DNA from 2 places in the Nonomuraea sp. JJY05 genome. Region 2 is predicted to be linked to the other one. Evidence: riboswitches for the same ligand, from Rfam matches in the RefSeq annotation. Region 2 holds a riboswitch; the other holds the start of a gene.

Region 1 (14,411 bases), on a different contig from region 2:
ATCACCGAGAACACCTCGTCGGCGAAGTCGCGGGCCGCGGCCGCGTCCTCCGCGCCCGAGTAGCGGGCGACGGCCGCGTACCAGTCGGCCGGGTTGCCGCTCGGGCGGTCCTGGTACGAGGCGAGGAGGGCGGCGCCGCCCCTGATGTTGGCGGCCGGGTCGGTGCGCAGCAGGGCGGGGTCCGCGCCGATGAGGCGCCCGGCCTCGGGCAGCGTGGCGGGCGGCGCCGGGGTGCGCAGCGCCGATGCGGGAGGGGCTTCGGCGAACGTACGGGGCATCGGGCGGGCCTCGTCACCCCGGGCGTCCCCCAGGGCATCGCCGATCGGCCACGCGTGCCCGCCACCGGCCGAGATGGCACGCGCGCCCTGGGTGGCGGCGGTCGAGATGGCATGCGTGTCCTGGGTGGCGCCGGTCGTGGAGGCATGCGTGTCCTGGGTGGCGGCGGCTGATGAGGCGGTGCCGGCCAAAGGGCTGAGCGCATCGGTGGGGAACGCGTCCACCAGGTGCATCGGCCCGTAGCCGCCCGCCGTGCTCGGCGACCCCCCGTTCGCGTCCCAGCGGGACTCCAGGTACGAGACGCCGAGCAGCACGCTCTCCGGCACCCCGAACTCCCGGGCGGCCGCGGCGAACTCGCCCTGCCGCCCGGAAGGGCGCGCAGGGGAGAGGCCGGGCGGGTGTCCTGGGGCAGGGCCGGATGCGGGCATGTCCGCGGGCGCGGTGAACGTGCCGGCGGTCAGGGCGGCGGCGAGCCAGAGGCGCATGACATCTCCCCCAGGAAGGTCACGATACGACTACTCACCGTAACCATTCCCAGAAAGGGATGGGTCAGACGGGTCGGATGATACGCATGAGATCCGCCAGATCGGCAGCGAAGTCGGCATCCCAGTCATCGGGCGTCAGATGCTCGGCCAGCCACCCCCGGGCGCAGGCGATCGCGCCGATCTCGCCCGGCTACTGGGCGACCACCATGCTCCAGGCCGCCGTCAGGGGTGACGTCGCGGGCACGACCCGCCCGGCGGCCGTCGTCGCCAGGCTCGGTCTGGCTGCCGGAGCCTTCGCCTGGTGGCGCTTCGGCAAGGGCTGGGGCCGCGGCAGCCTGCTATAGACAGGCGTTCGAGTTAATTCCTGCCCGATTTCGGGCAGAATGTTGAAGTGTCTCGTTCCAGATGCGTAGTGTCCTCGTCTGTGTCCCCGGCACGACATCCCTACGAAGACCTCATCGTCCACCTCACCGAGACGAGCCCGCTGGGCCCCGGTGAGGCGGCGAAGGTGATCGCCGACGTGCTGTCGTACTTCTCCGAGTCCGTCGAGGAGTACGTCCGCCGCCGGCACGCCGAGCTGAAAACGGTCGGCCACACCAACGACGAGATCTTCCCCAGGATCGCCGCCGAATTACGCGGTCGGCGGGTCGCGGCACCGGAGCTGTCCCTGCGGCAGCTGCGCAGGATCGTCTACGGATGAAGAGGAGACCTCGATGTGCGGAATCGTGGCCTATGTCGGCCCACGGGACGCGGCGCCCATCCTGCTGGAGGGCCTGCAGCGTTTGGAGTACCGGGGGTACGACTCGGCCGGGGTCGTGGTGTCCAACCGGGGGCTCAAGCTACGCAAGGTCAAGGGCCGCGTCGCGGACCTGGCCAAGGTGGTGCCGGCCAGGTTCAAGGGCACCCTGGGCATCGGGCACACCCGCTGGGCCACGCACGGCGTGCCGAGTGACGAAAACGCGCATCCCCACCTGTCCGCCGACGAGCGCATCGCGGTCGTGCACAACGGCATCATCGAGAACGCCGGCGAGCTGCGCGCGAAGCTGGAGGCCGACGGGGTGGTGTTCGCCTCCGAGACGGACACCGAGGTGCTCGCGCATATGATCGCCCGCGCCGCCGACGAGAACGAGTCCCTGGAGGAGGCGGTCAGGAAGACGCTCAAGAGCATCGTCGGCACGTACGGCATCGCGGTCATCGACCGCGAGCGGCCCGGCGAGGTGGTCGTGGCGCGCAACGGCAGCCCGATCGTGCTGGGCATCGGCGAGAAGGAGATGTTCGCCGCGTCGGACGTGGCCGCGCTCGTCCGCTACACGCGCCAGGTCGTGCACCTGGAGGACGGCGAACTGGCTGTGCTCAAGGCCGACGGCTTCCACACCTTCGCCAGCGACGCCCGCGAGACCGCCAAGGAGCCGCTGACCGTCGACTGGGACGCCGGTCACTACGACACCGGCGGCTACGAGCACTACCTGCTCAAGGAGATCTCCGAGCAGCCCGAGACGATCACCCGTACGATGAGCGGCCGGCTCGACGAGCGCTTCCACGTGGCCCACCTGGGCGGACTCAACATGGACGCCCGCGAGACGCGCGGCTTCCGCCGGGTGAAGATCATCGGCTGCGGCTCCGCGTACTACTCGGGGCAGATCGGGGCGCAGCTCATCGAGGAGCTGGCCCGCATCCCGTCCGACGCCGAGCCCGCCAGCGAGTTCCGCTACCGCAACCCGGTCGTCGACCCCGACACGCTCTACGTCGCCATCAGCCAGTCGGGCGAGACGTACGACACGCTCGCCGCCGTGCAGGAGCTCAAGCGCAAGGGCGGCCGCGTCATCGGCATCGTCAACGCGGTCGGCAGCGCCATCGCCCGCGAGGTGGACGGCGGCATCTACCTGCACGCCGGTCCTGAGGTCTCGGTGGCCTCGACCAAGGCGTTCACCTCGACGTCGCTGGCGTTCGCGCTGCTCGCGCTGCACCTGGGCCGGGTGCGCGACCTGTCGCCCGCCGACGGGCGGCGCATCGTGGAGGGCCTGCGCAGACTGCCGGGACAGATCGAGGAGATCCTCACCCAGAGCGACAAGATCGCCGAGCTGGCGCAGAAGTACGCCAAGCACCCGAGCATGATGTTCGTGGGGCGCGTGCGCGGCTACCCGGTGGCCAGGGAGGGCGCGCAGAAGCTCAAGGAGATCTCGTACGTGCACGCCGAGGCGTACCCGGCCAGCGAGCTGAAGCACGGGCCGCTCGCGCTGATCGGCCCCGACATGCCCACGGTCGCCATCGTCCCCGATGACGAGCTGCTCGACAAGAACCTCACCACGCTGGGCGAGATCCGCGCCCGCGGCGGGCAGGTGCTCATGGTCGGCCACCGCGAGCCCGACGCCAAGCTGGCCGACGACGTGATCGTGATCCCCAGGAACGAGATCGAGCTGGACCCGATCCTGCTCACGATCCCGCTGCAGCTGCTCGCGTACTACGCCGCGGTGGCCCTTGGCAGGGATGTGGACAAGCCGCGCAATCTCGCCAAGAGCGTCACGGTTGAATAAACAGGCTAATTTGGCCTCAAACCTCGTTATCTTGCTGCGGACGACATAAATTCGATACGTGCGGCAGTTCGACGCTGAGAGGCCCAATCTCGCACGCATGTACGATTACATGCTCGGCGGGAAGGACAACTTCGCGGTCGACCGCCAGGCCATCGAGCAGCTCGCCGAGCTGATCCCGGAGGCGGTCCCGCTGGCCCGCGCAAACCGGGCCTTCCTGCAGCGTGCCGTACGCTACGTGGCCGCCGCCGGGGTGCGGCAGTTCCTCGACCTGGGCAGCGGGCTGCCGACCCAGGGCAGCGCCCACGAGGTCGCGCCCGAGGCCCGGGTCGTCTACGTCGACCACGATCCGGTCGTCGCCGCACACTCCACGGCCCTGCTCAGTCATTCAGGGCCCGGACGTCCGGGCAGGGCCGCCCTCGTCGAGGCGGACCTCCTGGACCCCGACACGGTGCTGGCGCGGGCGGGCGGCTTCCTGGACCTGCGCCGGCCGGTCGGCGTGCTGCTCGTGTCGATCCTGCACTTCCTGCCGGATTCGGCGCGCCCGCAGCAGGCCGTGGCCGCCCTGCGCGAGCGGCTGGCGCCGGGCAGCTACCTGGTGATCACCCACGCCACCTCGATGGGCCGCCTGGAGGGCGGGCGGCGCTACCGGGGCGCCTCCTCGGACGAGCCGGGCGGCGGCACCGACCGCACGCCCGCCGAGATCCGCGCCTTCTTCGGCGACTTCCCGCTGGAGCCGCCGGGGCTGGTGCAGGCCGTCGACTGGCGTCCCGATCGGCCCAAGCTGGTGGGGGACTGGTCGCTGCCGTCGTCCCTGATGGCGGGGGTCGGCAAGAAGCCATTATGAGAAGTATGTGTATCTCTGCGCATTGTGTCGATAACCTAGAGTAAGCGGTGGCTCGCTAAGCTCGGGGGAGAGGCACATGCGCCGTCGGCGGTTCTTCGCATGGGGGCTGGGCCTGGCCGCGTGCGCGGCCGGCTGCGGGACGGAGCGCTTCGCCGGGAGCGCGGCGGGCCTGCGCACCCGGTTCTCGATCAACCCGCAGGGGCGTCGCTGGGCGCGCGTCGGGCAGGCGCTCACCGGCGCGGCCCGGGCGGCCGGATACGAGACCACCGGGGGCACCAGGATCATGGTGACCGGCCTGCCGGCGCTGGCGGCCGCCGAGCTCAACAACGGCCAGACCCTCCTCGACACCGCGACCCCCCTGTCCAGGCTCAGCGGCGAGGTCGAGGTCGTGGTCGTGCCCGCCCGGTCACCGTTCCGGGACTTCGAGGGTTTCGGCGCGCACCTGCTCGCCCGTCCCGGCCAGACGCAGCTGGCGGGCGGACCCCAGGGCGAGCCCGACCACCTGCTGTTCGGCCTGATCGCCAGAGGGCTCGGGGCCGACACCCGCCAGCTCGACTACACCGACTACCCGAGCAGCCAGGAGGCGGTCACCGCGCTGCTGTCGGGCAAGGCCGCGGCGGCCACGGGCCCGCTGGCCGACTGGCGCGCGAGCATCAAGGCCGGCCGGGCCAAGGCGCTCGCGGTGTCCTCGGCCAGGCGGGTGCCCGGCCTCGACGTGCCGACGCTGCTGGAGTCCGGCGTACGGGTCGACTTCGCGGACTGGGCGGCGGCCTTCGGACCCGAACACATGCCGGACGAGAGCCGCGAATCGGCCATCCGCATGTGCGAGGACGTGACCGGCTCGGCCGGCTGGGAGGAGGCCTGCCGGTCCGCCGGCTGGATCTCGATCCCGCTCAGCGGCGCCGACTTCGAGCAGTGGCTGGGCTCCGAGGTCGAGCGCACCCGCGCCGTCCTGCGGGATCTCGGTCTGCTCGACACCACCAAGGCCACAACATGCTGGGGTAGTTGCGGGAACGGCCACTAGATGTAGGATCCTGCTCGTCGCTGGTTCGCCTCTCCGGAGGCGGAGCAAAAGGGAACCCGGTGTGATTCCGGGGCTGCCCCGCAGCGGTGAGCGGGAACGACCGCCGTCAGGTGCACTGGAGTGATCTGGGAAGCGACGGCCAGTAGGAGCGATCTGCGTGCGCCCGCGAGCCCGAAGACCTGCCAGCGGTGTGCCCGGGCCGCCCGCCCGGCACGAAGTGACCATGGCCTCGCGGGAGGGCCGGGGAGCGAAACGGCCGGGGGATGATCCGTGCCGCCGTGCTCTCGCGCGCCCTCACGGGGGACGAGCTCGCGAGGAGAGAGCACGTGACGCAGATCATCGAGGTCGACCGCCGTCTGGCCATCGAGGAGGCCGCCGCCCGGGTCATCGCCGACCCGGCCAACTCCCGGGTCGCCGCCCGCCTCCTGGCCGAGGAGATCGCCGACGAGGCCGCCGCGCACGGGGTGCGGACGTTCTCCGAGTCCATCGCCGCCACCCACGCGGCCGGGCTGATCCAGGACGGGCTGGTGGAGTTCGTCGCCGCGCACGCCGCCGAGCTGGACGCGCTGGTCTCCGCGGAGGCGGACGATCGGTTCGAGTATTTCGGGTTGCGCACCGTCTACGACCGCTACCTGCTGCGCCACCCCGAGACGCGGGCGGTGCTGGAGCGCCCGCAGCACTTCTTCCTGCGCGTGGCCTGCGGGCTGTCGGAGTCGGTGGCGGAGGCCGCCGAGCTCTACGCGCTCATGTCCACGCTGTCGTACCTGCCCAGCTCGCCCACGCTGTTCAACTCGGGCGCGCGCCGCCCGCAGCTGTCGTCGTGCTTCCTGCTCGACTCGCCGCGCGACGAGCTGGAGGCGATCTACGACCGGTACGGGCAGGTGGCGCGGCTGTCGAAGTACGCCGGAGGCATCGGCATCTCCTGGACCCGGGTGCGCTCGCGTGGCTCCCTGATCCGGGGCACGAACGGCCACTCCAACGGCATCGTCCCGTGGCTGCGCACGCTCGACTCGTCCGTCGCGGCGGTCAACCAGGGCGGGCGGCGCAAGGGCGCGGCCTGCGTCTACCTGGAGACCTGGCACGCCGACATCGAGGAGTTCCTGGAGCTGCGCGACAACACCGGCGAGGACGCCCGCCGCACCCACAACCTGAACCTGGCGAACTGGGTGCCCGACGAGTTCATGCGCCGGGTGGAGGCGGACGAGGTCTGGTCGCTGTTCGACCCGAAGGAGGTGCCCGACCTCACCGACCTGTACGGTGACGCGTTCACGCAGGCGTACCGCGCGTACGAGGCCGCCGGGCGACATGTCCGGCAGATCCCGGCCAGGACCCTGTACGGCCGGATGATGCGCACGCTCGCCCAGACCGGGAACGGCTGGATGACGTTCAAGGACGCCGCCAACCGCACCTCCAACCAGACCGGCCGCCCCGGGAACGTCATCCACCTGTCGAACCTGTGCACCGAGATCCTCGAGGTCACCAGCGACGCCGAGACCGCGGTCTGCAACCTCGGCTCGGTCAACCTGGCCGCCTGCCTTGCCGACGGCGGCGTGGACTGGGACCGGCTGCGCGCCACCGTGCGCACGGCCGTGCGCTTCCTGGACCGGACCATCGACCTGGGCTTCTACCCGACTCCCGAGGCCGCGGCGGCCAACAAGCGCTGGCGGCCCATCGGGCTCGGCGTCATGGGCCTGGCCGACGTGTTCTTCACGCTGCGGCTGCCGTTCGACTCGCCGGAGGCGCTGGAGCTGTCCACCCGGATCGCCGAGGAGATCGCGCTGGCCGCGTACGACACCTCGGCCGACCTGGCGGCCGAGCGCGGCCGGCACCCGTCGTACGCCGAGACGCGGGCGGCCGGGGGAGTGCTGCACCCGGACCACTACGTCACGAGCACGGATCGCTGGGACGCCGTGCGGGACAAGGTCGCCCGCACCGGCCTGCGCAACTCGCTCATGATCGCCATCGCGCCCACCGCCACGATCGCCTCCATCGCCGGCTGCTACGAGTGCATCGAGCCGCAGGTGTCTAACGTCTTCAAGCGCGAGACGCTCTCGGGCGAGTTCCTGCAGGTCAACCGGTATCTGGTGGCCGACCTGCAGGCGCGCGGGCTGTGGACGCAGCAGCTGCGCGACGACATCAAGCGGGCCGACGGCTCGGTCCAGACGGTCCCCGGCATCCCCGACGACCTCAAGGTGCTCTACCGCACGGCCTGGGAGCTGCCGCAGAAGGCGCTGATCGACCTGGCCGCCGCGCGCCAGCCGTACATCGACCAGTCCCAGTCCCTGAACCTCTTCATGGCCAGCCCGACCATCGGCAAGCTCTCGTCGATGTACGCCTACGCCTGGAAGCGGGGCCTGAAGACCACGTACTACCTGCGCTCCCGGCCCGCCACCCGCATCGCCCAGACCACCGTCCAGGCGGCCCCCACGGAGGCGGCCGCCGAGGCGATCGCCTGCTCCCTGGAGAACCCCGAGACCTGCGAAGCCTGCCAGTAAGGAGACTGTTGTGCTGCTCGACCCCGGCATGGACCTCACCCTGCGGCCCATGCGCTACCCCGACTTCTACGAACGCTACCGCGCGGCCATCCGCAACACGTGGACCGTCGAGGAGGTGGACCTCCACTCCGACCTCGCCGATCTGGCCAAGATGACGCCGCAGGAGCGGCACCTGATCAACCGGCTGGTCGCGTTCTTCGCCACCGGCGACTCCATCGTGGCCAACAACCTCGTGCTCAACCTCTACCAGCACGTCAACGCCCCCGAGGCGCGCCTTTATCTCAGCAGGCAGCTGTTCGAGGAGGCCGTGCACGTCCAGTTCTATCTGACGCTGCTGGACACGTACCTGCCGGACCCCGCCGAAAGGGTGAAGGCCTTCGCCGCGGTCGACCACATTCCCTCGATCCGCGACAAGGCGGAATTCTGCTTCAAGTGGATCGACTCGATCAACGCGCTGCAGCGCCTGGAGACGCGGGACGACCGGCGGAGCTTCCTGCTCAACCTCATCTGCTTCGCCGCCTGCATCGAGGGCCTGTTCTTCTACGGGGCCTTCGCGTACGTCTACTGGTTCCGCTCCCGGGGCCTGCTCGGCGGCCTGGCCACCGGGACGAACTGGGTCTTCCGCGACGAGTCCATGCACATGGAGTTCGCCTTCAGCGTGGTGGACACCGTGCGGGCCGAGGAGCCCGACCTTTTCGACGAGGAGCTGGGCAAACAGGTTACCCTCATGGTGGAGGAGGCCGTGGCCGCCGAGCTGGCCTTCGCCGACGACCTCTGCGGGGACGGCATGCCCGGCATGGGGGTCGCACAGATGCGCCAATACCTGGAATACGTCGCCGACCAGCGGCTGGCCAGGCTGGGCCTGCCCACGAGGTACGGCTCGGCGAACCCCTTCGCGTTCATGGAGTTGCAGGACGTGCAGGAGCTGGCCAATTTCTTCGAACGGCGGGTTTCTGCGTATCAAGTGGCGGTTGAGGGCAATGTGACCTTTGACGAGACTTTCTAGACATTGGGGGCATAGGCGTGCAGTCTCCAGCAGGCTGGCCGATTCTCGTGATCTCGGTGATCGGCTCGATCCTCCTGGTTGAGGTGGTACGGAGGGTGCTGAACAGGGTCGGACGCAAATGGTCGCTCGCCCGGCACCTGGTGGAGCACTGCACGTGGGCCGCGTTCACGGTCGCGGCCGTGGTGGCCTTCAACCTGGTGTTCACGCCGGGCATGTTCGGCTCGAGCGCGGACGCGACGGCCGTCGCGGCGACCGTGAACCGGGTGCTCGGCCTCGTCACCATCGGCGCCGTCACCTGGCTGATCGTGCAGGCCACGTACGCGCTGACGGACGTGGTGCTCGAGCGGCTGGTGCGGGTCGAAGGGGAGCGCAACCGCCGGGCGCGGCGGCTCATGACGCAGATCGGGCTGGTCCGCCGCATCGCCGCCGCGGTCATCATCGTGATCGCGATCGGCGCGATGCTCTTCTCGTTCCCACAGGTCCGCGCGCTCGGCGCGGGCATCCTGGCCTCGGCGGGCATCGCCGGCGCCATCGTCGGCATCGCCGCCCAGCCCACCATCGGCAACACCCTCGCCGGCCTGCAGCTGGCCTTCAGCGACGCGCTCCGGCTCGACGACGTGGTCGTCGTGGAGAAGGAATGGGGCAGGATCGAGGAGCTGACGCTCACGTACGTCGTCCTGCGCCTGTGGGACGAGCGCCGCCTGGTCCTGCCGGTCTCGTACTTCACCCAGAACCCGTTCGAGAACTGGACCCGGCACGGCAGCCGCGTCCTCGCCGTCGTGTTCCTGCGCGTGGACTGGTCGGTGCCGGTGCCCAAACTTCGGGAGGCGCTGTACGAGTTCCTGCAGGGCAACCCGCTGTGGGACCAGAAGGACTGGACGCTCCAGGTCACCGACGTGCTGCCGAACGGGCTGGTGGAACTGCGCGCCCTGATGAGCGCTGCGGACTCGCCGTCCTCGTGGGACCTCAAGTGCGACGTACGCGAGTTCCTGGTCAACTACGTCCGCGACAACTACCCCGAGTCCCTGCCCCACTTCCGCGTGGAGACCCCGGAATCGCGCGCGCAGAAATAAATATGTGGCACGGTCGTCGATCACTCCTTTACCGTGGACATTGTCCAGCCGCACGAAAGAAAGGCAGCGAAGTGAGCTACCCCCGACTGTGGCCAGGGCTTTCCGGATAACCAGCCGATTATCGGAAAGCCGTCTCGGAGTACACCGGGGCGGCTTATTTGTTGACGACCGAGTGTGGGGCAGTTTGGTCAGCCCGCCTGCCTTGGGAGCAGGAGCACCGCAGGTTCGAATCCTGCCACTCGGACAGCGGCCCTGAAAGAAGAGGGTCGCGGGCCACGGCCTGACCGGCGGGATTGGCGCCCCCCGGCCGGACCCGGCCCCCGCCCCGGGCCGGCCCACGCCAGCCAAGCCCGGGGCCCAACCTGGGGGGCGATGAACAACGAGCTGGAGAACCTGCGGATCCTGTGCGCTGACTGCCGCATGCTGAACGGAGACGCGGGGGAAGAAGAACGGCCGTCGTAGTCCGGTCAAGGCGCTTGTGGCGAAATTTCGGTAGACGCGCTGGACCCAGGATCCAGTGCTCCGCAAGGAGCGTGGGGGTTCGACTCCCCCCGAGCGCACGCAGCCAGGAGTTCGTGTCGTCCGCTGAGGGGCGCCGGGAACCGGGAACGCACAGTGATCGCTCCGCCGGCGAGCCGGCGATCAGTTGTCGGCGTAGGCCTGGAGCCCGGGCAAGGTAGGCCGACTTCTGGCCGCCGGAGCTCTGGGCCCAGGCCGAGACGGTGTAGGTGCCGTCGGGCACCCTGATCGTCTGCTCCACGGTAGCGGTGCCGGTGACCGTGAGGGACTGGTTCCCGGTACGTCCGGGGGCGGAGACGCGGGCCGAGTGCCCGGTCACCTTCCACCTGTCGAGCCGGGGGTTCTCGAAGCCGGGATTGGCCAGGTCGCGGGCCTGTCCAGGGGGCGAGGCGGTGGCGGAGGCGGAGGGAACAGATGACAGGTCACCACTCGGCGAAGGAGCCGTCGGTGTGCCGCCACAGCGGGCTGCGCCAGCGGTGCCCCTGCCGCGCCATCCGCTCCACCTCGGCCTCGTTGATCTCGATGCCGAGCCCGGGGCGGGTGGCGCGGGTGGCGTACCCGCCGGGGAAGGTCAGCGGGGCCGGATCGACGAGATGGTCCAGAACGTCGTTGCCCTCGTTGTAGTGGATGCCGACGCTCTGTTCCTGGATGAGGAAGTTGGGGATGGCGAAGGCCAATTGCAGGCTGGCGGCCAGCGAGATGGGGCCGAGCGGGCAGTGCGGGGCCATGGTGACGTCGTAGGTCTCGGCCATCGCGGCGATCCGGCGGACCTCCGAAATTCCGCCGGCGTGGCTCACATCCGGCTGGGCCACCGCGATGCCGTGCCCGATGACATCGCGAAAGTCCCACCGCGAGAACAGGCGCTCACCGGTCGCGAGCGGGATCGAGGTGCTCGCGGCGAGCGCGGCCAGGTTACGCGAGTGCTCGGGCAGCACCGCCTCCTCCACGAACAGCGGCAGGTACGGCTCCAGCAGCGGCAGCAGCCGCCGGGCCATCGCGGTGGAGGCGCGGCCGTGCAGGTCCACCACCAGGTCGTGATGCTCGCCGATGGCCTCGCGCACGGCGGCGACGCGCCGGACGACCTCCATGGTGCGGGCCGGGGTGTCGATGGCGGTCAGCTCGGCGGAGCCGTTCATCTTGACGGCGGTGAACCCGGCCTCGATCTGGGCCGCCGCCAGCTCGGCCACCTCGGCGGGCCGGTCGCCGCCGATCCACGCGTACATGCGGACCTTCTCCCGCACCGGACCGCCGAGCAGCTGGTGCACGGGCAGGCCGGCGGCTTTGCCGGCGATGTCCCACAGCGCCTGGTCGATGCCGGCGACCGCGCTGGACAGCACCGGGCCGCCCCGGTAGAAGCCGCCCTTGGTGAGGACCTGCCAGTGGTCCTCGATGCGCAGCGGGTCCTCGCCGATCAGGTAGTCGCTCAACTCGGCGACGGCGGCGCGGACGGTCTCGGCCCGGCCTTCGACGACCGGCTCGCCCCAGCCGGTGACGCCCTCGTCGGTGCGGATGCGCAGGAACAGCCAGCGGGGCGGGACGAGGAAGGTGTCCATGGAGACGATCTTCATGGGGGGGTCCGTTCTAGGAGGAGGTGGTGGAGATGCTCCAGCCGCCGTCGACGTTGAGGCAGGCGCCGGTGATGAAGGCGGCCTCGGGCGCGGCGAGGAAGGCGACGGCCGCGGCCACCTCGTCGGGGGTGCCGAAGCGGCCTGCCGGGGTTTCGGCGATGGTGGCGGCCCGGCCGTGCTCGTCGATGCCGTCCCAGGCGGGGCTCATGATCGGGCCGGGGACGATCGCGTTGACGCGCACCTGAGGCGCGTATTCGACGGCGAGCTGCCGGGTCAGCGACTGCAGGCCGCCTTTGGCGGCGGCGTACGGCGCGCAGCCGGGGATGCCGGTCTGCGCGTGCACCGAGGAGGTGATGACCAGGGCGCCGGAGGTCTCGGCCAGCAGCGGGCAGAACGTGCGCGCCGCCAGGTAGGCGGCCTTGAGCGAGACGTCGATCTGCAGGTCCCAGTCCGCCTCCGGCATCTCGTGCACCGGCCGGGCGGGCACGACCCGGCCCGGCCCGTTGGCGTGCAGCACGTCCAGGCGGCCGAACCGGTCACGCACCTCCTCCAGGACGGTGGCCCAGTCGCGGGTGGAGGAGACGTCCAGGTGGACGAAGGCGGCCCCGTCGCCGATCGCGGTGGCCACGTCACGGCCCTGCTCGTCGGCGATGTCGGCCAGCAGCACCCGCGCCCCCTCCGAGGCCAGGCGGCGGGCGGTGGCCGCGCCGATGCCCGAGGCGGCGCCGGTCACCAGAGCCGTCCTGCCCGCGAACCGGCCGTTCATCGCTGTCCCGCGAACAGCGCGTTGGCGGTGACCTGCAGGTCGACGTCGGCCCACATCGGATGGTGCGGGGCCGCGTTCGAGCAGACGACGGTGCCCCATGCGCCGGCCCGCCGGGCATGCTGGACGGCGTCCAGGCAGATTCCGGCTCCTACCGGCCCTTCCTCGAAGGTGCCGTGCAGCGGGGTGTAGCCGACCCAGCCCTCGCCGAACACCAGGGGCAGATCGCGGGCGGCGGCCCAGTCGGCGGCCACCTCGATCCAGATGCGCAGTCTCTCGGCCATGCCGTGGCGGTACCCGGCGTGCCGGTCGTACAGCCAGCGGTCGAACCGGGCCGGGTCGCACCAGTCGTGGAGGTACACCTCGCGGGCCGGCAGCACCGTGGCCGCGCTGCGCCACTCCTGCTCCGGATGCCAGTCCCGCAGCTCGGGGGCGTCCGGGCGCAGCAGCTCGCGCCGGGCGCGCTCCTGCGGGAACGGCACCGTGGTGTCGCGCAGCGCGAAGGTGTCGATGAGCTCGTCCAGGACCCCGTAGACGTAGGGGTGGAAGACGGCGACGTCGATGTTGGCCGGGATGCCGCGCATCTCGGCGTGCGGCACCCGGGCGTAGTTCACCGTCACGGGCGTGTCAGGGTGGCGGGCCTTGAACGCGTCGACAGCCTTCTCCAGGTACGGCCGCAGGCCGAGCACCTTCGGCTCGCCGGGCGCGAGCGCTTCGGTGAGCCAGGTGGACTGGATCTCGTTGTGCAGCTCGACGAACGCGATCTGCTCGGCCAGACCGTGCCCGGCCACGAAGTCCACCAGGTCGGCGAGCGCCTCGGCCAGCGCGTTCGCGCGCCGCTCGGCCGGCACCGCGCGCAGCGCCTCGTACCAGGCGGGGTCGGCCAGGAAGCTGGAGCTCTGCTGGTACTCCCAGGAGGAGACGATCACCTGGCAGCCGTGCCGCCGGGCGGCCTGGAACAGCGCCAGCAGGTGCGCGCGGCCGTCCAGCGTGGCGCTCTCGCGGACGTCGTACCAGCGCGTGCCCAGGCCGTAACCGCGACCGAAGGGGGCGAAGGTCAGCGCGGAGGTGTCCAGCCCGGACCCGAACAGCAGGTACGGCATCGCGCAGATCCGCACGGTGTTGTACCCGCGCGCCACCGCCTCGGCGAAGGCACGGTCCAGGTCCTCGAACGGCTCTGCGGGGCCGGTCCTGGTGTACCAGGTGAAGTCCCAGAGCGTGATGGTCAACGTGGACAAGAGGTCGGCTCCCTCAGGATTTGACGGCGCCCGCGGTCAGGCCGTCGAGCAGTTGCTCGCGCAGGAGGATGAACATGATCAGGCTGGGGATGGCGGCGAGCACGCTGCCGGCCAGCACCAGGTCTACCTGGCGGGCCTCGGCGGCGTACAGCGACTGGATGCCCAGCGGCAGCGTGTACTGGGCGGGGTCGGAGACCACGATGAGCGGCCAGAAGAAGCTGTTGTAGCTGTTGAGGACGCTCCACACGGCCAGCGCGCCCAGTGCGGGACGCAGCAGTGGCAGCACCACGCGGGTGAACAGTCCGAACTCCGAGGCGCCGTCGATGCGGGCGGCCTCCAGCACCGAGTCGGGCACGGCCTGCTCGGCGTACTGGCGCATCATGAAGATCCCGAACGCGGGAGCCACCCACGGCACGATCAGGCTGAAGTAGACGTTGGTGACGCCGGCCTTGACGAGCATGATGAACAGCGGCACGACGATCACCGCGAACGGCACGGCCATGGAGCTGAACATCACGTCGAACAGCAGCCGCTTGCCGCGGAAGCGGTATTTGGCGAAGGCGAACCCGGCCGGCGCGCACACGAA
Region 2 (14,411 bases):
CCACCTGGCCGCGCCGGCCACCAACTCCGCCCTTGACGACCCTTATGGCATGGCAGCGGCACTGCGAGTGAAGGCGGACGCGGGGGTGCTTCCCCGGCCCGCCCTACCGACTCCCTCCTATGACGTCAGCCGGGTGAACTGGCTGATCGCCCCCCGCGCGTGGACACCCAAGCTGTAGACGACCTGCGAACTGGCGGGAGCGAGCACCGGGCCGGCGTGGTTCATCACCCCCGTCGGCCCGATCGGGCGGCACCATTGCGGCAGGCCCTCTCCGATGCATCCGGCGTACGTCAGGTCCCCTTGAGGAGAACGGCGCAGGTGGGTGACCGCTCCCCACGCGAAGGCCGGGCCCTGGGTGCTCCCGTAGACGCTCGTGCCGTCGGCGGTGACCGCCACGTCGACGTACTGGCCCTGGGGACCGGTGGCACGGCACCCTGCGGCGTAACCGATGCAGCCCCAGTAGGCGATGTTCCCGGTGGTGGTGTCGCGGTGCAGATGCGTGACGCCACCCGGTCCCGACACGTAAAGACTGTCGCCGGCCTGGGTGATCGCGCCCTGGGTGACGCCGAGCAGGCCGTCGGTGACGGGGATCGCGCAGCCGCCGGCCCCGGACTCGCCCACACATCCCGCCTCCGCGAGCGAGCCCGTGGTGAGGTCTCGCCGGAAGTGCGTCACCGAGCCGGGCCGCTGGGCGACGACGTAGAGGCTGCGCCCGTCGGCGCTGACGACGACGTCGCCCGAGGATGTCATGACGCCGGTACGGCCGATCGGGGTGCAGCCCGGCATCGCCTCCCCGATGCAGCCGCTGTACGCCAGGCGACCGGTGCCGCCGTCACGCCGCAGGTGGTAAACCGCGCCCTTGCCGCCACCTGCCGCGTACAGGTACAGGTCGCGGCCGTCCGCGGTCGCCGTCAGCGCATTCTGCGACGTCGCCCAGGCGGCGAGTCCGGGCAGGGCCGCCACGCTGCCGCATGACGGATCCCACACGCAGAAATCCGTCGCGAGGTCGCCGTTGGCCTCCGTGGTGAAGCCGACCACGGCGGCGGGAGTGGACACGTACACGTGGCCGCCCGCGCTCACCACGGCGCCGGCGGCGTACAGGCGGCCCGGGATCTCCTGGCCGTCCACCTTCGTCGGCCGGCACCCCGGAAGACCCCCCATGCAGCCGGTGAGGGACAGCGTGTCGTTGGCGGCCCGGCGGAACGTGGAAATCGCCGGCTGCGCCGTGCCTGATCCGCCGTCGCCGCCGGCCACGACGTAGACGGTGCTCCCGTTGCCCGGCAGCGTCGCCGCCGACGCCCAGTCCAGCGGATTGACCGGGCCGATGTCCACGGCACCGGGCACGTTCCGGGCGATCGTCCGGACGAAGACGAGGTCACCCACCGCTGCCTGCGCGCTGGTGGGAAACCCCACGATCAATGCCAGTGCCGCGGCGATCCCCGCGGCCCACCGTCTTGTACGGCCAAGTGCCAGCACGTTTGTGCTCCTTTCGTCAGATCGACGATCGGAGATGGCCTTGCCGTAGGGAACGCTCCCCGAATTATCCGTACAAGCCCGTACAGACAGCGGCCCCTCTCGCGCCCTCCCGGCTGCCGCCCGCCGATGATGCGGGGCGTTCGCCCACGCTTGCCGGCACGGCCGGCTCCCAGCCGTACGCCGGTGCAACGGCCACCGCGAGAAATGTCATATCTCAGGACATAATAAGCACATCAACAAATGTCCTTACACAAGAGGCCGAGCGTTCTTGACTTTCGACATCTAGCCACCTTTTCATGAGCGACCTAAAATAAAGAGTCCGGCGGGCAGAAAAAGGGCTGCGGCTTGCCACAAAATCACAGGAAGTCCCGACGAAAGGGAAACGCGATGGTCGAGACTCGCACCACCAGAACCGAGGCCGGGTGACAGACGGTGAGGGGCGGCTCGCTCGTGAACTGTGCGCGGCGCTCGGGCCGCCCGCCACCCCGGCCGACGTCGGCGCGGCGATCTCGCAGATCGTCAGACGCCAGGTGGCGCACGACGCGCTCCGGCTGGTCGGCCTGAACCCGGCGATCGGCATCGGCCTGGGCGCGTTCAGCTTCTGGCACGAATATCAGCCCGCGCTGATCAGCGCCTTGGTGCTCAACCGCTATCTGCACGGCGACCCATGCCCACTGCCGGCCCTCGCCCGGCAGAGCGTGCCGGTGTGCGTGGTCGGCGCGGGCGCCGGAGACTGCCGGCGCAACACGCTGATCCGGCGGGTCCTGGCCTCCCACGGGGCGGGCAGCGAGCTGCGCCTGCTGATACGGGACCGCCATGGGGTGTGGGGTCTGCTCGGCCTGCTTCGCGCCGAGGGCGCCAGACCCTTCGGCGAGAGGGACTTCCACCGGATCCAGCAGCTCGCCCCTGCTCTGCTCACGGCGTTGCGCGGATATGTGACGACCGGCCCGCTGACACCCACCGTTCCGGCGCTGCCGACGGGCGTCATCACGATCAGCCCTGACCACACGGTCCGATCGATCTCGCCTCAGGCGCGCGCATGGGTGCGGCAGATGTGGCCGGCCGCCGGCAGCGGGGTGCCGGATTGGATCGCCAACGCGTTCTGGGTCGGCCTGTCGCTGCACGTACGCGCGCATACTCGCGATCCGCACGCCTGGACGCCGCTGATCTGTGCGCCGGCGGCGAATTTCGGGCGCTGGATATTGATCCACGGCCAGCCACTGGACGAGAACGGCGACAGCGACGTGGCCATTCTCATCCAGGCGGCCGGCGGCAAACTGCTGCTGCCGTCATTTTGCGATTGGTACGGCATCACAACCGGCGAACGCCGCGTCATCGAATATCTGTACGCCGGGGCCTCGGCGAAACAGATCGCCCGAACCCTGGATCTTTCCACCTACACCGTCAACGACCATGTGAAATCGGTGTACCGGAAGACCCGGGCACAGAGCCGGGACGAACTCATCGCGGCGATCGCCGGCTGACCGCCGCTCCCCGATCGGCCGACCGAGCCGGGCAACCGACTTCGACCGGCACTCCCACCTCGGAACGCACCTCACGGCCAGCCCGCCCCGGGCACCTCGACCTCGACCGTGAGCACCCACCGGCCCCGCGGACCAAGCTCGGGCCGATGGGCGGGCGTCGCCGGCATCGGGACGTCAGGCGCCGCGGGCGGCGTCGTAGCGGGCGATGACGTCGTTCCAGTTGATCAGGCCCCAGAGCTTCTCGACGTAGTCCGGGCGCACGTTGCGGTACTGCAGGTAGTAGGCGTGCTCCCAGGCGTCGAACACCAGCAGCGGGGTGGTGTTCATGCCGACGTTGCCGTGGTGGTCGTAGACCTGCTCGACCACCAGGCGGCCGCCGAGCGGCTCCCAGGCCAGCACGCCCCAGCCCGAGCCCTGCACGGTGGCGGTGGCGGTGGTGAGCTGCTTCTTGAACGCGTCGAACGAGCCGAAGTGCTCGGTGATCGCCTCGCCCAGCTCGCCGTCGGGGCGGTCGCCGCCGTCCGGGGACAGGTTCTGCCAGAAGATCGTGTGCAGGACGTGCCCGGACAGGTTGAACGCGAACGTCTTCTCCAGCCCGACCAGGCCGCCGAACTCGCCCTTGTCACGCGCCTCGGCCAGCCGCTCCAGGGTGTCGTTGGCGCCCTTGACGTAGGCGGCATGGTGCTTGGCGTGGTGCAGCTCCAGGATCTCCCCAGTGATCGCGGGCTCCAGGGCCGCGTAGTCGTACGGCATGTCCGGAAGGGTGTACTCGCCCATGGGCGCCTCTCCTCGAAAGGTGTTACTTGCAAATATCTTGCAATAACAATAATCATGCAAGTAACTGGCGTCGACATCGACGGCAGTAACCGTGCAGCACCTGGCCGACGGGATCCATCGCGAAGCCGGTGCTCTCCATGACCGCCGCCTCCGCCGCGGCGAGGCGGTCCGCGGGGAGCTCGACGAGTACGTCGCAGCGGCGGCAGATCAGGTGGTGGTGAGGCGTCGCCGCGAGGCCGAAGAGCGTCTCACCGGCGTGGTCGATGCTGTGCAGGACGCCGTGGGCGGTCATCACCGTCACGTTCCGGTAGACGGTGGACACGCTGATCATCTCGTACGTGGAGATCACCAGCCGGTGCAGGCGCGGCACGCTGAGGTGGGTCGCCGCCTCGCGCAGGGCGGTCAGGATCGTCAGCCTCGGCACGGTCTTGCGCAGGCCGAGACGGGTCAGCGTCTCCCCCAGCTCCTCCTCTCCGCTCATGCCGGCCACGGCCGGAAGGGGAACGCCTCACGGAGCACCGACGGCATGGCCCGTGAGGGCACGAGCCACCCGGCCGCGGACACGTCCCGCCCCGGTGCACCCGACGGCGCGTTCGCCGTCGACAGCGCCCAGGGCCCGTACGCGCCACCCCCCGAACCTCCGAACGCGGGCACCTCGATGTGCGACCACCTCCCCGGTCCGCTTCAGATGATCAGTTTGCATTGAATATGCTCTTGCAAACAACAGGCGATTAAGCGAACCAGGGCGGGCCGTCAGGACTTCAGGCGACGCAGGAGGTACGTGTCCATGATCCAGCCCTTGCGGGCCCGCGCCTCCGCGCGCAGTTCGCGGATGCGCTCGCCCACCTCGGCCACCGGCCCCGAGACCAGGATCTCGTCGGGCGTGCCCAGGTAGGCGCCCCAGTGGATGTGGAAGTCGTCGAGGCCGGCGAAGGAGCAGTGGGCGTCGAGCATGACGACCACGTCGTCGGCCGTGGGGCCGTGCTCGGCCAGGCGCCGCCCGGTGGTCAGGTGCACGGGCCGCCCGACCTGGGTGAGGCCGGTGCGGTGGCGGGCGGTGAGCGCGGCCACGCTGCTGATGCCAGGGATGACCTCGTACTCGAACGTCACGTTGCCGCGCTGGAGGATCTCCTCGACGATGGCAAGCGTGCTGTCGTACACGCCCGGGTCGCCCCACACCAGGAACGCCCCGGTCTGGCCGTCGCGCAGCTCGTCGCGGATGAGCGCCTCGCAGGCGAGCGCGCGGCGCGAGCGCCAGTCCTCGACGGCGGCGGTGTACGCCGGGGTGGTCCGGTCGCGCTCGGGGTCGCGGGCCTCGGCGATCCGGTACGGCGCGCGGCCGTGCTCGGCGATGAGATCGAGCCGGAGCTGGACCAGTTCGTGCTTGACCTCACCCTTGTCCACGATGAGGAACACGTCCGTGGCGCCGATGGCCTTGACCGCCTGCAGGGTGAGATGGTCGGGATCGCCGGCGCCGATGCCGATGACGAGTAGCCGCTTCACTCGCAAGAGTCTGCCAGAACGGCGGATATACGATATGCCTCGCAAATCACCCAAGGAGGGCCGTGAATCTCGTCGAACAGGGCGACGCCTTCGCCGCGTTCTGGCAGGAGCGGCACCTGTGCACGCTCTCCACCGCGCGTCCCGACGGCCCGCCGCACGTGGTGCCGGTGGGCGCGACGCTGGACCTGGCCACCGGCATCGCCCGGGTGATCACCTCGGGCACCTCGGTCAAGGCCCGGCTCATCGGCGCCGACGGCGCGCCGGTGGCGCTCTGCCAGGTGGACGGCCGCCGCTGGTCCACCCTGGAGGGCCGGGCGATGCTGCGTACGGAGCCTGAGCAGGTGGCCGACGCCGAGCACCGCTATGCCGCCCGCTACAAGCCGCCCCGCCCCAACCCGTCGCGGGTGGTCGTGGAGATCCACGTGACGCGCGTCCTGGGCAACGTGTGATCACGGTCGTCGGCGTCGGCGCGGACGGCTGGGACGGGTTGTCCCCGGACGCGCGGCGGGCGCTGGAGGCCGCCGAGGTGCTCATGGGCGGGCACCGGCAACTCGGCCTCGTGCCCGCGCCGGCGGTCGAGCGCGTGGCCTGGCCCTCACCGCTGCTGCCCGCGTTGCCCTCGCTCATGGAAGCGTACGCCGGGCGCGAGGTGTGCGTGCTGGCCAGCGGCGATCCCCTGTTCTACGGCATCGGCTCCACGCTGGTGCGGCTGCTGGGCGCGGCGAACATCCGCGTGGTGCCGCACGTGTCGTCGCTGTCGCTGGCATGCGCCCGGCTCGGCTGGCCGGTGGAGCAGGTGGACGTGGTCAGCCTCGTGGGCCGTCCCCCGGCCGCGCTGAACGCCGCGATCCTGCCGGGGCGGCGGCTCGTCGTCCTCGGCGCCGGCCGCGACTCCCCCTCCGTCGTGGCCGGGCTGGCGACCGGGCTCGGGTACGGCCCCAGCCCCATGACCGTCCTGTCGGACCTGGGCGCGGACTCGGAGAGCGTCCTGACGGGAACGGCGGAGACCTGGGAAGCGCAAGCACCCGAGCCGTCCCCGCTGAACGTGATCGCCCTCGACTGCGTCCCCGCGCCCGGCGCCGAACCCCTCCCCCGTGTCCCCGGCCTGCCCGATGCCGCGTTCGAGCACGACGGGCAGCTCACCAAGCGGGAGGTCCGCGCCGTCAGCCTGTCGCGGCTCGCCCCGCTGCCCGGGGAGAGGCTGTGGGACGTGGGCGCGGGGGCGGGCAGCATCGCCATCGAGTGGATGCGCAGCCACCCGGCGTGCGCGGCCGTGGCGATCGAGAGCAGGGCCGACCGCGCCGCCGCCATCGCGCGCAACGCCGACCGGCTCGGCGTCCCGTCGCTGCGGATCGTCGAAGGCCGGGCGCCCGCCGCGCTGGCGGGCCTGCCGGCGCCGGACGCGGTGTTCGTCGGCGGCGGCGCGACCGTGCCCGGGCTGCTGGAGAGCTGCTGGGCGGCGCTGCGGCCCGGCGGCAGGCTGGTGGCCAACGCCGTCACCCTGGAGTCGGAGTCCGTCATCGCCCGGTGGTACGCCCGGCTGGGCGGCGACCTGGTGCGTATGTCCGTGCAACGGGCCTCGCCCGTCGGCTCCTTCACGGGCTGGCGGGCCGCGATGCCGGTGACCGTGTGGTCGGTCACCAGGAAGGACGTGCCGTGACCGTGTACTTCATCGGGGCGGGCCCCGGCGCCGCCGACCTGATCACGCTGCGCGGCCTGCGGCGGCTGCAGTCGTCGCCGGTCTGCCTGTACGCGGGCTCGCTCGTGCCCCGCGAGCTCCTGGACGCCTGCCCCCTGGGAACGAGGCTCGTCGACACCGCGAACCTGACCCTCGACGAGATCGTGGTCGAGCTGCTCACCGCCCACCGCGCGGGCCTGGACGTGGCGCGGCTGCACTCCGGCGACCCGTCGGTGTTCAGCGCGGTGGCCGAGCAGATGCGCAGGCTGGACGAGCTCGGCGTGCCGTACGAGGTGGTCCCCGGGGTGCCGGCGTTCGCGGCGGCGGCGGCCTCGCTGGGCAGGGAGCTGACCGTGCCCGGCGTCGGCCAGACCGTCATCCTGACCCGCACCTCGGCGCGGGCCACGCCGATGCCCGAAGGGGAGGACCTGAAGACCCTGGGCGCGAGCGGCGCCACGATCGTGCTGCACCTGGCCGTGCAGCGGATCGACGCGGTCGTGGCGGAGCTGCTGCCCTCCTACGGGCCGGACTGCCCGGTGGCGGTGGTGGCGCGGGCCAGCAGGCCCGACGAGGTGATCCTGCGCGGCACGCTGGCGGACATCGCCGGGCGGGTCCACGAGGCCGGGATCCGGCGTACGGCGGTGATCGTCGTCGGCCGGGTGCTGTCGGCCACGCAGTTCCCCGACAGCCACCTCTACAGCTCGGAGCGGGCACGGCCGTGCGACGGGTCCTGATCCTGGGCGGCACGGCCGAGGCGCGGGCGCTGGCCGCCGATCTGGCCGGCCGTGGCGTTCACGTGGTGTCGTCGCTGGCCGGGCGGGTGAGCAACCCGCGGTTGCCGGTCGGGGAGGTGCGCGAGGGCGGGTTCGGCGGGCCGGACGGGCTGGCCGCCTGGCTGGCGGCCGAGCGGATCGACGCCCTGGTGGACGCCACGCACCCGTTCGCCGCGCGGATGACGGCCTCGGCGGCCGAGGCGGCGGCGAGGACGGGGGTGCCGCTGCTGGTCCTGCGCCGTCCGGGCTGGCGGGAGGGGCCGGGCGACGCCTGGCGGCGCGTGCCCTCCCTGCACGAGGCCGCCGCACGACTTGCCGAGGTCGCCGCACGACCGTCCGAGGACGCGACACGACCGTCCGAAGCCTCCGCACGGCCGGGCGGCGGCGGCACGGTGCGGGTGTTCCTGACCACCGGCCGCCGGAGCCTGCCGGTCTTCACCGGCCTGCCCGGGGTGTGGCTGCTGGCCAGGTCCGTCGAGCCGCCCGAGCCGCCGGTCCCGGACAACGTGCGCGTCCTGCTGGACCGCGGCCCGTACACGGTCGAGGGCGAACGTGCCCTCATCCGCGATCATCGGCTGGACGTGCTGGTCACCAAGGACAGCGGCGGGCCGATGACCACCGCCAAGCTGGTCGCGGCCCGCGAGCTCGGCCTGCCGGTGATCATGGTGGACCGGCCGCCGCTGCCCGCCGGCGTCCGGCTGGTGGAGAGCGCCGCTGAGGCGGCCGCCTGGGCTCAGGGGTAGCGGCGCGGCGTGTAGACCACGCCGCGCTCGGTGACCCGGGTCGTCGAGGAGCCGACGATCAGCAGGCAGCGCATGTCCACCTGTGCGGGATCGAGCTCGCCGAGCGTGGTGACGGTGACGCTCTCCCGCTCGCCGCCGACGTTGCGGCCGATCACCACCGGGGTGGCGGCGTCGCGGTGCTCCAGCAGCAGGTCACGGGCGGCGGCGACCTGCCACGTACGGCTGCGCGAGGCCGGGTTGTAGATCGCCAGCACCAGGTCCGCCTTCGCGGCGGCGCTCAGCCGGTCGGCCACCACCTCCCACGGCTTGAGCAGGTCCGACAGCGACAGCACGCAGTAGTCGTGGCCCAGGGGCGCGCCGACCCGGCTGGCCACGGCCTGGGCCGCGGTCAGCCCGGGGACGATCCGCACCGGTACGTCCGGGAAGTCCGCCGCGATCTCCAGCACGGCGCCGGCCATGGCGAACACGCCCGGATCGCCGGAGGACACCACGGCCACCCGCGCGCCTTCGCGGGCCAGCTCCAGCGCGTGCCGGGCGCGCTCGGCCTCGAACCGGTTGTCGGTGCGGTGGCGGCGCTGGCGCGGGTTCGGGGCGACCCGGTCCACGTACGGGCCGTACCCGACGAGGTCGGTCGCCGCCGCCAACGCCTCCTGCGCCTCGGGCGTGAGCCACGGCCGCCCGGCGGGCCCGAGGCCCACCACGACCACCTCGCCCCCGGGCTCGGCCCGGCTCCCGGCCGCGGGCCGTTCGGGGACGAAGGTCCGCTCGGCGGGGCTGGCGAGCAGGGCCAGGGAGAAGTACGGCACGCCGTCGGCGTCCACGTCCTTGAGCGGCGCGACGCGTTCGGCTCCCATGGTGGCGCGCTCGACGTACCAGGCGTCGTCCAGCCGTCCGGCCTCCGCCAGCGCGTCGCGGACCTTCTCGAACGTCCGGCCCAGCTTGAGCACCGCCGCCGAGTCGGTGCCGCGCAGCTTGTCCGCCAGCACCTCGGCGGGCAGCGTGCCGGGCAGCACGGTCAGCACCTCGTCCCGCTCGACCAGCGGCCGGCCCAGCACGGCCGAGGCGGCGCTGACGGAGGTGACGCCGGGCACCACCTCGGTCGGGTAGCGGTGGGCGAGCCGCTTGTGCATGTGCATGTACGAGCCGTAGAACAGCGGATCGCCCTCGGACAGCACGACCACGGTCCGGCCCGCGTCCAGGTGGGCGGCCAGCCGCTCGGCGCAGTCGGCGTAGAAGTCGTCGAGCGCGCCCTGGTAGCCGCCGGGGTGGTCGGTGGTCTCCGTGGTCAGCGGGTAGAGCAGCAGCTCCTCGATCTGCCCTTCCTTCATGTACGGCAGCGCGATCGAGCGGGCGATGCTGCGGCCGTGCCTGGCGGCGTGGTAGGCGATCACGTCGGCCTCGCCGATCAGCCGGGCCGTCTTGACCGTGACCAGCTCGGGATCCCCCGGGCCGAGCCCGACCCCGTACAGCCGTCCCGTCATCGCCATCACTCCGTCTCGTTCGCGATGGCGTTGACCGCCGCCGCCGTCATCGCACTGCCGCCGCGACGGCCGTGCACCACCAGATGTTCCAGGTCGCTGTCCGCCAGCGCCCGCTTGGACTCGGCCGCGCCGATGAACCCCACCGGGATGCCGAGCACGGCGGCGGGCCTGCCGGCGCCCTCGGCGACCAGTTCGAGCAGCCGGAACAGCGCGGTCGGGGCGTTGCCGATCGCCACCACCGCGCCGTCGAGGCGGTCGCGCCACAGCTCCAGGGCGGCGGCGCTGCGCGTGGTGCCGAGCCGTTCGGCCAGCTCCGGAACGCCGGGGTCGCCCAGCGTGCACACCACGGCGTTGTCCGCGGGCAGCCGCCGCCTGGTCACGCCGGAGGCGACCATCTGCGCGTCGCACAGCACGGGCGCGCCCCGGCGCAGCGCCTCGCGGGCCCGGACGACCACGGCGGGCGACCAGCCGAGGTCGGCCACGAGGTCGGTCATGCCGCAGGCGTGGATCATCCGCACCGCCACCTGCGCGACCTCGGGCGGCAGCCCGGTGAGGTCGGTCTCGGCACGGATGGTCGCGAACGAGCGCCGGTAGATCTCGGCCCCGTCGCGGATGTAGTCGCTCACTGATGCCTTTCCTGGTATCCGTCGCCGGTGGCGACCATCTGGACGACCCGGCCGCGCGGCAGCCCGCAGCGCCGCTCGCAACCGGCCCAATGCACGGGCGCCGCCGGAGGGCCGTCCAGGGTCGCCACCCAGCGCCGCGCGTCCTCCTGGACGTCGGCCAGGGACTTGGCGCAGCCCGGACGGCCGGTGCAGGCACTCACGCCGGCCCACGGCGACGCCGGATCCGTCACCAGCCCGGCCGCCTCCAGCGTTCGCGCCGCCCGGCCGGCGGCGGCGGGCGGCAGGTCGAGGAGCACGACGGTCCGCCACGGCGTGAACCGGACGGACACGTCTTCGCCGGCCGCGCTCTTCGGACCGGCCGCGCCCTCCGGACCGGCCGCGCCCTCCGGACCGGCCGCGCCGGTGATGCCCTCCGGACCGGCGGCTTCGGGCACCTCGGCCGCTTCAGCGATGGCGCGTGCCTGGGCGGCGGACAGCCGTCCGAGCGGCACCACGACCTCCAGCGCCACCCGCCCGTCCCGCTGCTCGACCCGCCCGGCACGCGACGCCGTCGGCCGCGGCGGCGGGGTGGCGGTGGCGCGGTCGGGGGTGCCGGAGCCGTGGAGGGAGGTGCCGGGGGCGCGATCGGTGGCGCCGGTGACGTCGAGAGGGGTGCCGGCGCGGTCGGGGGTGGCGGTGACGTCGAGAGGGGTGCCGGCGCGGTCGGGGGTGGCGGAGGTGCGGAGGCGGGTGGCGATGCGGGCCGGGCCGTGGTCCAGCTCCGCGATCCGCCACGCGCCCCGCTCCCCTCCCGGCCGTTCGTCGAGGAACGCCTCGGCGGCGGCGATCATGCGCTCGGCAGCGACGTCCGCCGCCACGGCGAACCCGGCGTCCACCCCCGCCAGCAGCAGCCGCCCGTCGAAGAACGTGACGTCGGCCTCCAGCGCGAGCATGTCGCCGCTGCCCTCGTCCACCGCGAACAGGAACCGCCCCGGCAGCTCCGCCAGGCGGGGCCGCGAGCACAGCGCCCGGTCCAGCGCCTCCACCAGGGGCTGCGGGTCCAGCAGGCCGGGGCCGGTGCGACCGCCGAGCGGCGAGGCCACGATGTTGCGTACGCGCTCGTGCGCCTGCGACGGCAGCAGGCCGGCGGCGGCGATCCGCTCGGCGAAGGCGGCGGGTGAGCGCAGGCCGCGCACCTGGACGTTCGCCCGGGAGGTCAGCTCGATCAGGCCCGAGCCGAGGTCGGCCGCGCAGGCGGCCAGCTCGCGCAGCCGGCCGGAGGAGATCGCGCCGCCGGGCAGGCGGACCCGGGCCAGCGGGCCGTCGGCGGCCTCGTGCACCTGTAGCGCCCCCGGACACGCGTCGGGACGCAAACGTCCGGAAAAGTCGGCTATGGACACGATCAGGATGGTAACGCCACTTCTGGCGGAGGCCGCTCCTGTCGTAGGCTCCCTGTAGGCGATGGCTAGGGAGGAAGCCGGTGCGAATCCGGCGCGGTCCCGCCACTGTGACCGGGGAGCGAACCCCACCGCAGGCCACTGCCCGGCGACGGGTGGGAAGGCCGGGGTGAGCGCTGATCCGGGAGCCAGGAGACTCCGGCCGTCGCGACACCCGCGACCGGGGCGAGGACCCCGAGGGAGGATTGCGCCGTGCCTGGCGACAGCCGTACCGTCCTGCTGCTCTCGACCTCCGACACCGACCTGCTGAGCGCTCGCGCGAGCGGTGCCGCCTACCGGTGGGGCAACCCGGCCCGGCTGGCGGCCGGGGACCTGCCCGCCCTGCTGGAGGGCGTCGACGTGGTCGTGGTGCGCCTGCTCGGCGGGCGGCGCGCCTGGGAGGAGGGCCTGGACGCGCTGCTGGCCGGCCCTCGTCCGGTGGTGGTGCTGGGCGGCGAGCAGGCGCCGGACGCCGAGCTGATGGAGCTGTCCACGGTCAGCGGCGGCGTCTGCGCCGAGGCTCACGCGTACCTGGCCCACGGCGGGCCGCCGAACCTGGCCGAGCTGCACGCGTTCCTGTCGGACACGGTGCTGCTGACGGGGCGCGGGTTCGCGCCGCCGGAGGCCACGCCCTCCTGGGGGGTGCTGGAGCGCGACGCGCGGCCCGGGGAGGGGCCCGTGATCGGCGTGCTCTACTACCGGGCGCATCACCTGGCGGGCAACACCGCGTTCGTGGAGACGCTCTGCGCGGCCGTCGAGGACGCGGGCGGGCAGGCGCTGCCGGTGTTCTGCTCCTCGCTGCGCACTGCCGAGCCCGAGCTGCTCGACACGCTGCGCGCCGCCGACGCGCTGGTGGTGACCGTGCTGGCGGCGGGCGGCTCGCGCCCCGCGACGGCGGGCGCGGGCGGCGACGACGAGGCGTGGGACGTGGGCGCGCTGGCCGCGCTCGACGTGCCGATCCTGCAGGGGCTCTGCCTGACCACCGGCAGGCGGGCGTGGGAGGAGAACGACGACGGGCTGTCGCCGCTGGACGCCGCCTCGCAGGTGGCCATCCCGGAGTTCGACGGGCGGATCATCACGGTGCCGTTCTCGTTCAAGGAGATCGACCCCGAGGGGCTGACCGTCTACGTCGCCGACCCCGAGCGGGCCGCCCGGGTGGCGGGCATCGCGGTACGGCACGGGCTCCTCCGGCACACCCCGCCAGCCGAGCGCCGCCTGGTCGTGATGCTGTCGGCGTACCCGACCAAGCACTCCCGGGTGGGCAACGCGGTCGGCCTGGACACCCCGGCCAGCACGGTCCGGCTGCTGGCCCGGCTCGCCGAGGCCGGCTACGACCTGGGCGAGGGCTTCCCGGGCGTGGCCGAGCAGGACGGCGACGCGCTCATCCACGCGCTGATCGCCGCCGGCGGCCAGGACCAGGACTGGCTGACCGAGGAGCACCTGGCGGGCAATCCCGTACGCATCTCCGCCGCGTCCTACGAGCGCTGGTACCGCACCCTGCCCGAAGAGCTGCGGACGGAGATGGAGCGGCACTGGGGGCCGCCGCCGGGTGAGTTGTTCACGCACGAGGGCGACATCGTGCTGGCGGCGCTGCGGGCCGGGAACCTGGTGGTGATGGTGCAGCCGCCGCGCGGCTTCGGCGAGAACCCGATCGCCATCTACCACGACCCCGACCTGCCGCCCAGCCACCACTACCTGGCCGCCTACCGCTGGCTGTCGGCAGAGTTCGGCGCGCACGCGATGGTGCACGTGGGCAAGCACGGCAACCTGGAGTGGCTGCCGGGCAAGTCGGCCGGCATGTCCGCCGCGTGCGGCACCGACGCGGCCATCGGCGACCTGCCGCTGGTCTACCCGTTCCTGGTGAACGACCCGGGCGAGGGCACGCAGGCCAAGCGGCGGGCGCACGCCGTGCTGGTGGACCATCTGGTGCCGCCGATGGCGCGGGCGGAGACGTACGGCGACATCGCCCGGCTGGAGCAGCTGCTGGACGAGCACGCCACGATCGCGGCCATGGACCCGGCCAAGCTGCCCACCATCCGGGCGCAGATCTGGACGCTCATCCAGGCCGCCCGGCTCGACCACGATCTGGGGCTGGCGGACCGGCCGCACGACAGCGAGTTCGACGACTTCATCCTGCACGTGGACGGCTGGCTGTGCGAGGTCAAGGACGCGCAGATCCGCGACGGCCTGCACGTGCTCGGGCAGGCGCCGGTCGGCAAGGTGCGCGTGGACCTGGTCCTGGCGATGCTGCGCGCCCGGCAGATGTGGTCGGGCCGCGAGACGCTGCCGGGCCTGCGCGAGGCGCTCGGCCTGGCCGAGGACGGCACGGAGGGGCTCGGCAGCGTGGACCGGGCCGAGGCGGCCGCCCGGGCGCTGGTGGAGGCCATGGAGGAACGCGGCTGGGCGCCGGACGCAGTGGCGGAGGTCGCGCGCGAGGTGCCGGACGACCGGCGCG

The links. Region 2 has a riboswitch for cobalamin ahead of cobN (cobaltochelatase subunit CobN). Riboswitches for the same ligand answer to the same signal wherever they lie in the genome.
Region 1: it holds a riboswitch for cobalamin, as region 2 does, so the genes downstream of both, ACFKCF_RS04990 (ribonucleoside-diphosphate reductase subunit alpha) here and cobN (cobaltochelatase subunit CobN) in region 2, are expected to answer to the same signal.

The regions. Positions count from the first base shown of each region.
Region 1 is NZ_JBIEIS010000003.1:185,491-199,901, forward strand. Features, by position in the region: gene ACFKCF_RS04960 (N-acetylmuramoyl-L-alanine amidase) at 1-761, opposite strand, end outside; gene ACFKCF_RS04965 (hypothetical protein) at 848-1,105, shown strand; gene ACFKCF_RS04970 (hypothetical protein) at 1,186-1,461, shown strand; gene glmS (glutamine--fructose-6-phosphate transaminase (isomerizing)) at 1,475-3,295, shown strand; gene ACFKCF_RS04980 (SAM-dependent methyltransferase) at 3,354-4,139, shown strand; gene ACFKCF_RS04985 (Bug family tripartite tricarboxylate transporter substrate binding protein) at 4,216-5,163, shown strand; cobalamin riboswitch at 5,168-5,365, shown strand; gene ACFKCF_RS04990 (ribonucleoside-diphosphate reductase subunit alpha) at 5,490-7,658, shown strand; gene ACFKCF_RS04995 (ribonucleotide-diphosphate reductase subunit beta) at 7,669-8,664, shown strand; gene ACFKCF_RS05000 (mechanosensitive ion channel family protein) at 8,682-9,737, shown strand; tRNA gene ACFKCF_RS05005 (tRNA-Pro) at 9,906-9,981, shown strand; tRNA gene ACFKCF_RS05010 (tRNA-Leu) at 10,210-10,297, shown strand; partial or broken gene ACFKCF_RS05015 (carbohydrate binding domain-containing protein) at 10,438-10,677, opposite strand; gene dgoD (galactonate dehydratase) at 10,679-11,824, opposite strand; gene ACFKCF_RS05025 (SDR family NAD(P)-dependent oxidoreductase) at 11,838-12,590, opposite strand; gene ACFKCF_RS05030 (cellulase-like family protein) at 12,587-13,825, opposite strand; gene ACFKCF_RS05035 (carbohydrate ABC transporter permease) at 13,839-14,411, opposite strand, start outside.
Region 2 is NZ_JBIEIS010000011.1:135,952-150,362, forward strand. Features, by position in the region: gene ACFKCF_RS19245 (hypothetical protein) at 118-1,476, opposite strand; gene ACFKCF_RS19250 (helix-turn-helix transcriptional regulator) at 2,007-2,960, shown strand; gene ACFKCF_RS19255 (superoxide dismutase) at 3,135-3,737, opposite strand; gene ACFKCF_RS19260 (Fur family transcriptional regulator) at 3,790-4,218, opposite strand; gene cobF (precorrin-6A synthase (deacetylating)) at 4,491-5,240, opposite strand; gene ACFKCF_RS19270 (TIGR03618 family F420-dependent PPOX class oxidoreductase) at 5,303-5,689, shown strand; gene cbiE (precorrin-6y C5,15-methyltransferase (decarboxylating) subunit CbiE) at 5,686-6,900, shown strand; gene cobM (precorrin-4 C(11)-methyltransferase) at 6,897-7,652, shown strand; gene ACFKCF_RS19285 (cobalt-precorrin-6A reductase) at 7,637-8,434, shown strand; gene cobJ (precorrin-3B C(17)-methyltransferase) at 8,425-9,915, opposite strand; gene ACFKCF_RS19295 (precorrin-8X methylmutase) at 9,921-10,541, opposite strand; gene ACFKCF_RS19300 (precorrin-3B synthase) at 10,538-11,920, opposite strand; cobalamin riboswitch at 11,991-12,116, shown strand; gene cobN (cobaltochelatase subunit CobN) at 12,170-14,411, shown strand, end outside.